Linked DNA regions of Desulfosporosinus acidiphilus SJ4. The protein of the gene in region 2 interacts with the protein of the main gene of each other region in a pairwise test. Links are inferred from orthologs where the notes say so. Each region holds a gene or a part of one and is shown on either strand. Other genes may lie near its edges.

Evidence for each region.
Region 1: the proteins of DESACI_RS13890 (region 2) and acpP interact in binary tests that used the Escherichia coli proteins (3 or more experiments, as listed by UniProt). The link is inferred for Desulfosporosinus acidiphilus SJ4 from one-to-one orthologs.
Region 3: the proteins of DESACI_RS13890 (region 2) and secA interact in binary tests that used the Escherichia coli proteins (3 or more experiments, as listed by UniProt). The link is inferred for Desulfosporosinus acidiphilus SJ4 from one-to-one orthologs.

Annotation. Positions count from the first base shown.
Region 1 is NC_018068.1:3,808,943-3,812,003, reverse strand. The notes cover bases 15-2,915. They hold acpP (acyl carrier protein), read left to right. Parts: upstream 15-1,301; coding sequence 1,302-1,529; downstream 1,530-2,915. Other genes in these bases: fabF (beta-ketoacyl-ACP synthase II), read left to right, coding at 2,631-2,915; DESACI_RS17430 (NAD(P)H-dependent flavin oxidoreductase), read left to right, coding at 1,674-2,618; fabG (3-oxoacyl-[acyl-carrier-protein] reductase), read left to right, coding at 512-1,255; fabD (ACP S-malonyltransferase), read left to right, coding at 15-510. Outside these bases: more of fabD, read left to right, coding at 1-14; more of fabF, read left to right, coding at 2,916-3,061. UniProt on the Escherichia coli protein: Carrier of the growing fatty acid chain in fatty acid biosynthesis.
Region 2 is NC_018068.1:3,059,086-3,062,059, reverse strand. What follows is about bases 1-2,814. They hold DESACI_RS13890 (acyl-CoA thioesterase), read left to right. Parts: upstream 1-1,107; coding sequence 1,108-1,521; downstream 1,522-2,814. Other genes in these bases: DESACI_RS13880 (D-alanyl-D-alanine carboxypeptidase family protein), read left to right, coding at 2,781-2,814; DESACI_RS13885 (DegV family protein), read left to right, coding at 1,906-2,757; DESACI_RS25545 (hypothetical protein), read left to right, coding at 1,622-1,744; DESACI_RS13895 (DUF896 domain-containing protein), read right to left, coding at 721-915; DESACI_RS13900 (MBL fold metallo-hydrolase), read left to right, coding at 1-574. Outside these bases: more of DESACI_RS13880, read left to right, coding at 2,815-2,974.
Region 3 is NC_018068.1:4,814,441-4,817,703, forward strand. What follows is about bases 161-3,263. They hold secA (preprotein translocase subunit SecA), read right to left. Parts: upstream 2,912-3,263; coding sequence 410-2,911; downstream 161-409. Other genes in these bases: hpf (ribosome hibernation-promoting factor, HPF/YfiA family), read right to left, coding at 3,135-3,263. UniProt on the Escherichia coli protein: Required for protein export, interacts with the SecYEG preprotein conducting channel.

The DNA.
Region 1 (3,061 bases), 750 kb from region 2 along the record:
GCTTGTCAGCGGGCATCAGACTTAGGAGTCGTTGCTCCGGCAAATTTTAATTGTCCTGGGCAAGTGGTTATCTCTGGTGAATTAACGGCGGTAACGCGTGCCATTGAAGTTGCTAAGGAGCTGGGAGCCAAAAGGGCCATGCCTCTGGCGGTCAGCGGGCCGTTTCATTCCGCTCTGATGAGGAAAGCGGGAGAAGAACTGCTCTCGGTTTTAAGGCAGGTTCAGTGGGCTCCTCCTATCTGCCCGGTCATTGCCAATATTGACGCCGGGGAGGTTGTTTCCGCCGAACGCACCGTACAGTCCTTAGTTGATCAAGTGAGCGGACCTGTCCGCTGGGAACAATCGGTGCGCTATCTTGTAGACTCAGGCGTTGATACGTTTATTGAGTGTGGTCCGGGCAAGGTATTGAGCGGGCTCGTCAAGAAAATAGCTCCCGAGGTCAATCTTCTTCGTGTTGAGAATAAGGAGAGCTTGGAAAAGTCACTTGCATATTTGAAGGAGAGTCGTTAAAATGGTGCTGAATGAAAGCGTAGCTATCGTTACAGGGGGCGGTCGGGGAATCGGACGAGCTATCGCCCTTGAATTAGCAGCTGCAGGTAGCAAAGTTGTTGTAAATTATGCAGGACGGTCTGAAAAGGCGGAGGAAACCGTCGCCTTAATTCGCCAGGCAGGAGGAGAAAGCATCGCCGTACAGGCGGATGTAAGTCAAGCGGCAGATGTTGATCGCTTAGTGCAAACCTCTCTTGAACATTTCGGAAAAATTGATATCCTGGTCAACAATGCAGGGATTACCCGTGATGGATTACTGCTTCGCATGAAAGAAGCGGATTGGGATGCAGTCTTGGCAACGAATCTCAAAGGGGTTTTTCTCTGTACAAAAGCTGTCAGTAAAGGAATGCTTAAACAACGGTCCGGTGTTATTGTTAACATTTCTTCAGTTGTGGGTATATCGGGAAATGCCGGTCAAGCAAATTATGCGGCAGCCAAGGCTGGAATCATCGGTTTGTCCAAAGCGACGGCTAAAGAGTTTGCCTCTCGCGGAATACGAGTCAATGTTGTTGCCCCGGGGTATATTAGTACGGATATGACGGAAACATTACCTGAAGGGGTGCAGCAGGAGATTTTGCAGGGAATCCCCTTAGGCCGCATAGGAAAGCCGGAGGATATTGCCAAAGTTGTTCGATTTTTAGTATCACCGGAATCATCTTACATAACGGGTCAAGTCTTATGCGTTGATGGTGGTATGGAAATGTAAGTGCAAGTGCGTAAATTTAGTCTGTGAGAGGAGGTGAAGAAACACCATGGGAGTTTTCGAACAAGTGAAAGCCATCGTCGTCGAACAACTTGGGGTCGACGAAGCAACGGTTACCCAGGAGACCTCCTTTGAAGAGCTGAATGCCGATTCTTTGGACATCGTTGAATTGATTATGGCTCTGGAAGAGGCCTTCGATATGGATATTCCGGACGAAGAAGCAGAAAAAATCCGGACAGTCGGGGATGCAGTCAATTACATCAAAGAAAACAAATAATAACGAAAAGTCCCGTACAAAGTTGCGGGGCTTTCTCTTAGAGAGTTTGCTTTTTCCGCAGATCGTAATAACTTCGGAGAGAGATCAGATAGATTCAGTTTCATTATACCAGGCAAAGGGGTATAACTGACGGGAGGAAGCATTGTGAAAATACCCGAACTTCATATCGCAGATTTAGTTGCAAAAATACCAATCATTCAAGGAGGAATGGCTGTTCGCATATCTATGGCCCCCCTGGCAGCCGCTGTGGCTGAGGAAGGTGGAATTGGCCTCATTGCTGGCAGCGGTTTGTCTGTGGAAGAATTAATCGCTGAAATTCGTGAAGCTCGCCGGCGTACGAAAGGGATTATTGGAGTCAATATAATGTTTGCCGTGCGTGAATTTGCTCAGTTAGTTCATGCCGCCTTTGAGGAAAAAATTGACCTTTTAGTGTCAGGGGCGGGATTCTCAAGAGATATGTTTACATGGGGTAAGGAAAAGGGCATTCCGGTGGTACCGATAGTCTCTACCGCCAAATTGGCTAAGTTATCCGAGAAATTGGGGGCAGCCGCTGTTATTGTTGAAGGAACAGAAGCCGGCGGCCATCTTGGAACGGATCGTTCAATCCACGAAATCCTTCCGGAAGTTATTACTGCTGTGAATATTCCTGTCATTGGTGCAGGAGGGGTTACAGACGGGCATGGTGTGGCAGAAATGCTGAAGTCCGGAGCAGACGGCGTGCAAATGGGAACCCGTTTCGCTGTTAGTAAAGAGAGCAGTGCTGCTGCAGAATGGAAAAACGAAATGATCAAGGCCAAGGAAGAGGATATTGTAATTATTCATAGTCCGGTAGGTTTACCGGGCAGGGGGATTAGAAATCCATTCACGAAAGCTCTGGAGGATCATAGTGATGTCAAGCCTAATGGATGCAGTCTCTGCCTCAAACATTGTGAGGGGAACTTCTGCATTATGCGCCGTTTGATAAAGGCACAACAAGGCGATGTCCAAGAGGGATTGATTTTTTCCGGTGCCAAAGTCCACAAAATTAATGAAGTTCAGTCAGTTCATGAAATCTTTGAAAACATCAAAGCCGGTATAGAAGAGGCTTAAGGAGGAAGAGAGTTGAAACATCGTGCAGTAATCACGGGAATGGGCGTTATCACTCCCGTTGGCAATCAACTTAACGAATTTTGGAATAATTTAATTTCAGGCAACTCAGGAATCGGGTTGTTAACTCGTTTTGATACTTCTACGCTGTCGACGAAAGTTGCGGGAGAAGTTAAAAACTTTGAACCTACGGAGTGGATTGATAAAAAAGAAAGCCGCCATATGGACCGTTTTTCCCAATTTGCCATCGCTGCCGCAAAACTCGCTGTTCAGGATTCCGGACTTGATTTTGAAAAGGTCAATAAGGAACGTGCCGGGGCCGTGATGGGGTGCGGAATCGGCGGAGTCATTACCTTTGAAGAACAAAAGGAGGTTCTGATGAACCGGGGCACCGGCAGAGTAAGTCCCTTTTTTGTTCCTATGTTAATCGGCAATATGGCAGCAGG
Region 2 (2,974 bases):
AGTTGATACAGGAATGCCTGGTCAAGAATATAAGATAATAAAGTATATGAATACAATTGGACTAGATCCTATGCTTATAGAAGGAATTGTTCTTACCCATTATGATATCGATCACGTTGGAAGTGCAGTTAAACTACAAAACTATTTTACATGTGCTCTTTATGCCCATTTGCTTGAGATTCCATTTATCATAGGACAGCAGAAGCGTTATGGCATTAAACGCTGGTTACCAACCTTGACTCGTCCTATTTTTGGACGATTGAATCTTCCCAAAGAAATAACACCACTGAAGGATGGGAAAATATTCGGTGATTGGGAAGTGATACCTACGCCTGGACACACTCCCGGGCATATTGCACTCTACCGTAATGGGATAGCCATTGTCGGAGATTTATTTCAGGGAGGCGAGATTCGGCTTGCTCCGAATTATTTTACTTGGGATAAAAAAATGTTAAAAGATTCGGCCCGCAGTGTAACTGAGCGTTCCTTACGTTGGATTCTGCCCGGTCATGGCCCTGCGACCCCAGCGTCGAGTCATTGGTTGGACACACTCAAAAGAACTTTAAATAGTTAAGTAATTCTACCCTTAATCAACTCGCGTTTAGCTAAAGACGAACATTGGGACCACTCCCACGAGAATCTACGATTGGATGAAGAAATCGAAGGAAAGCCCCCCGCTTCGATAAGTGGGGGGCTGAGATGGGGATGTATGCGATGCCTCTATTGAATGGGCGGATCATCAACAAATTTGACTTTGCTTAAGGTCTCTTTCACTTGGCCGCGGATAAAAGATAAGTATTCTTGCCGCAAGACCTCCTGTTCAGCCTTCTCCCATTCTTCAAGACCTTCAGATCGTTGCTTTCTAGAAAGTTCATTGATTCTTTGAATCAGTATGTTAATTGATGAAGTCGTCAAGAAATATGCCCCTTTCGTAGGATTTACTGAGATTACGATATTCAATTATAACATGTTGTAACAAATAATTAAAACAGGACGGCGGTCTTTCAAGGGATACCTGCACTTTGGGACAAGTTTAATTAACGTCATGAAGGGAAAACTATAGAAAAGGCCTTTTACGGGGATATACGATATAAGGGAGGGCTAAAAATGGGGTTATCAGGAACGAGTCGATTGCGAGTTCGCTACGCTGAAACGGATCAAATGGGGATCGTTTATCATGCGAATTATCTCATTTGGTTCGAGGTAGGCCGTACTGAACTTTTTCGAGAAATAAATCTCCCATATACGAGGTTTGAAGAGCAAGGCTTTTCTTTAGCGGTGATCGAAGCTAATTGCCGATATCGAAAGCCAGCACGCTATGATGATGATATTAAAATAGTGACAACGATTGATAAAGTTACAACTCGTTCAGTGACGTTTTCTTATTTGGTGTATCGAGATGAGACGTTATTAGCTCAAGGAAAAACGGTCCATCTGTTCATTAACAAAGAAGGGCGGCATACCGATATTCGAGATACTGATTTATGGCGACAACTACAGATGATTATTAGTAATAATTGATATAGGAATCGTTTATGGCCCTTCGGAAAGCCTTGTTTCCCATAATGTATTATGGTATTATGTATACATAATCCAAAATGCAATTGAGAGAAGGGATTCTATGTTTTTAGTAACATGGATCGAAGGCGAAGAAGTAAATTATCGGTTGGTTAAGAAACAGGAACTTCCGAAATTGATGTCTATTGTTGGGCAACATGCCATTATTCAACGATTAGCGTCTTAGAGGTCAATGTATCCGATTATAATAACCCGCTGATTAATTGTCATAGAATTAAGTGCCCATTGCGATTAAGCATGGGCATTTATTTTTTTTAAGTGTGCAGGATAATATTGCCCCATCTCGAATTATATAACGTCGAACCCTGTTTGTTGGGAGGTATTATTATGTCTTTCAAAGTTCTTGTTGACAGCGCGTCAGATATCCCTTTAGACCGCGCCATTGCAGCAGGTATCGATATAATTCCAATGACGGTAACTATTGACGGGAATACTTATCTCGAAGGCGTTAATCTTAATACTCAAGATTTTTATGCAGACTATCGCCACTTCAAAGAATTGCCTAAAACATCTCAGCCTAATCCCAAGATCCTTTTAGAGCATTATGAGCAGTATTTATCTCTGGGGTATGATGTGGTGGCTATCCATCTTTCCTCGGGTCTTAGTTCAACCTTTGCCACAGCTCAAATAATGGCCGAATCCACTTCGGCACCGGAGCGGGTTCACATCATTGACAGCTTGGGAGCTTCCTTCGGCTATGGTTTGCTGGCTATTTTGGCTCAGCAAATTCTTACCTCTGCTGCAAATTGGAGAGAAGCTGAAGCTGCGATTCTTGATCTTCGGGCCAAGATGCGATATATTTTTACATTGGATACCTTAGAGTATTTAGTTAAAGGAGGCAGGGTGAGTAAAACCGCCGGACTCCTAGGTGGTTTACTCGACGTGAAACCTGTTTTACACATGACCTCTGAGGGAAAAATTGAGCCTTTTGCCAAAGTGCGTTCCAGACGAGCAGCTATTCGTAAGTTAGCCGAAGTCTTGGAGCAGGAAATTGATAATCCTGGAGAACAGATCATTGGAATATCGCACTCAGCATGTTATGAAGAAGCATTGATTCTTGCCCGAGAAATCAGGGAACGCGTTGTCGTAAAAGACATTTGGATTAGTGATATTGGCTGTGTAGTAGGCAGTCATACGGGGCCAGGCACTCTCGCACTTTTTTATCAGCGTAAAGTATAGCAAGAACAGGAGGCTTCTCTTCTTTGAAATTTAAATTCATGACGATTTTTGTATTGGCTTTATCAATGATGATGAGCAATATTCAAACTACTTATGCAGCGGACAAGCCTTCTGACAGTCAATCCTTGCCGGTAGTGCACGGTGAGGGAGCTTATCTAATCGATGTTCAATCCGGCCAGACTCTTTTTGCCAAAAATCCCAATGAACAGCTGGCACC
Region 3 (3,263 bases), 1.8 Mb from region 2 along the record:
AGTTCCAGGGCGTCGAATTTATCTAACAGCGCTTTAATTCCTTGTTCGACTTCCGGCTCAAGAGTCACATCATCTTCTTCCACCGCTAACTGCCAAAGTGTTTCCGTTTCTTCTAAGTCCTTTTTTAATTCCTCATAGAGTTTTACCTTTCCCTGGTGAAACGCTAAGTCTCGCATAATCTTTTGAGCTAGATCCGGATCATCCCATAAATCCGGGCGATGAAATTCTATCTCCAGAGCACTGATCTTATCGATTCTCTGAGTAACGTCAAAGAGAAACCCTCAAATCTGCCAGGCGCACATTTAAAGTTTCAAGATCCTTTTTCCAATCAGAAAGCACTGCCAATTCACCCTTCCAAATCTGATAATGGTTTAATTAAAACGTCTCTGTGGCTTCTTGGGTTCCGAAATTACTTTTTTTCTGCCCCGCAGCACTTCTTATATTTTTTCCCGCTTCCACAAGGGCAGAGGTCATTCCTGCCAATCTGATCCCCTGTATGGACCGGTGCGCTTGGTTCTCCTTCATAGCGGTTTTCCGTGACATTGCGCGGCTGCTCTGGAGCCTCTTCTCGAACTTGTGGGGTTACTCTCAGAACATAGCGAATAATGTCGTCTTGAATAGAATCGATCATAGCCTGGAACATCTCAAATCCTTCTCGACGGAATTCAACCAAGGGATCCTTTTGACCATAGGCCCGCAGACCAATCCCTTCACGCAGCATATCCATAGCATCGAGGTGATCCATCCATTTGCTGTCCACGACTTGCAGCATAACGGCACGCTCGATTTCACGCATTAGATCTGCGCCGAACTCATCTTCGCGCTTTTGATAAAGTTCTGTGGCTTTATCCAGCAGGAGTTCTTCGATTTCTTCGCCGGAGAGATCAGCCAGTGTTTCGGGGTCCAAATGGTTTCCCGGCAGATAAAAGTTCTCAACATAGTCGGCTAAACTCGCTAAATCCCATTCCTCAGGAAAAGGACTGTCCCCGCTAAACATAGCAATACTGTTTTTAACGGCTTTCTCCAGCATATCCGTTATGTTATCCTTAAGGTTTTCACCCATTAAAACAGCTCGCCGCTGCCCATATATGACCTCACGCTGCTGGTTCATGACATCATCATAATCAAGTACATGTTTCCGTATATCAAAGTTGCGGTTTTCGACGCGGCGCTGAGCAGACTCTATGGATCGGGAAATCATACGGGAAGCAATGGGTACGGAATCGTCCATCCCCAATTTGTCCATAATGCCCATAATGTTTTCCGCGCCAAACATCCGCATCAAATCATCTTCTAAGGAAATAAAAAACTGAGTCGAACCGGGGTCCCCCTGACGTCCTGCCCGACCTCGCAATTGATTATCGATCCGGCGGGATTCATGTCTCTCTGTACCAATGATATGCAGTCCGCCGAGTTCGGCAACGCCCTCACCAAGAATAATATCCGTTCCGCGGCCGGCCATATTCGTAGCAATGGTCACCATTCCAAGCTGCCCTGCTTGAGAAACAATCTGGGCTTCTTTTTCATGATATTTGGCATTCAGAACCTGGTGTGGGATTCCCCGCCTCTCCAGCATAGCACTGAGATGTTCGGATTTCTCTACCGAAACGGTTCCGACCAGAAGGGGCTGACCCTTTGAATGACGTTCAATGATGTCTTCTACTACGGCAAGAAACTTACCTTTTTCCGTGCGATAGATGACATCAGGCTCGTCCTTTCTGATAGCTGGCTTATTAGTAGGTATTTCTACCACATCGAGTTTGTATATTTTACGAAACTCCGGTTCTTCGGTCATGGCTGTTCCCGTCATACCGGCTAGCTTCTTGAACATCCTAAAGTAATTTTGGAAAGTGATGGTGGCTAATGTTTGGGATTCTTTTTCTACTTTCACGCCTTCTTTGGCCTCAATCGCTTGATGAAGCCCTTCACTATAACGACGGCCAAACATCAACCGTCCGGTAAATTCATCAACAATAATAACTTCCCCGTCTTTAACCACATAATCGCGATCGCGTTTGAAAAGAGTATGGGCTTTTAAAGCCTGGTTAACATGATGTGCCAACTCTGTATGGATATCTTCATAGAGATTTTCTACGCCCAACATACTCTCTACTCGGCTTACCCCTTGTTCTGTCAGCGTAACAACATGCTCTTTTTCAATAACCTTGTAATCCTCTTCCGGCTTCAAACGGGGGATAACCATAGCCACTCTGAAATAGAGTTCTGTCGGCTTGTCCGCCTCACCGGAAATGATTAAGGGGGTTCTGGCTTCGTCAATCAGGATTGAGTCAACCTCGTCAACAATGGCATAATTTAAATCCCGCTGCACAAGACCATCCGGACGTGTAACCATATTATCCCGCAGGTAGTCAAAACCGAACTCATTGTTAGTCCCATAGGTTATATCCGCACCATAGCTGCTGCGCCGCTCCTCATAATTCAAACCATGAACAACAAGACCGACTGTTAAACCCAGAAAACGATGGATTTGACCCATCCACTCGCTGTCACGCCGGGCTAAGTAATCGTTAACTGTTACCACATGGACTCCCAGCCCTGTCAAGGCATTCAGATAGGACGGCAGGGTTGCAACAAGGGTTTTTCCTTCCCCAGTACGCATCTCTGCAATACGGCCATCATGAAGAACCATTCCTCCAATAAGCTGTACGTCATAGTGTCTTTGACCGATAACCCTCCGGCTCGCCTCACGTACAACCGCAAAAGCTTCCGGCAGTATGTTATCCAAACTTTCCCCTTTATCTAGGCGTTCTTTAAACTCAGTCGTCTTTCCTCGCAGTTCATCATCACTTAACGCCTCGATTTGCGGTTCAAGGCTATTAATTACATCAACGCGTTTCTGATACTTCCTGATTTCCCGCGCATTATCATCAAACAAATTTAAAAGCCCCATGATATCCACCCTTCTTCAATCTTGCTTGTGTCTTCATAATTTTAACATTCCAGAGAACCCACTGCAACTGAAGCGGGCGATTTGTCAATGGGATAATTTTACTTCACATTAAAAGGCCCGCTCAGCGGGCCTGCGCTTGGTAATTAACCTTATCACTTCATAAAAACTTTACGATGTTTCTCTTTGAACGTATGCTGATTTTACTTGAGGTCTCGATAAACTCCTAAAATTGGGGCTGAAGCAGACCATAGTCTCCACTGTTTCGCAGATAAACTACGTTCATCTCTTGAGTTTCAGAATTGGTAAATACGAAGAATGTGTGTCCGATCAGATTCATTTGCATAATAGCCTC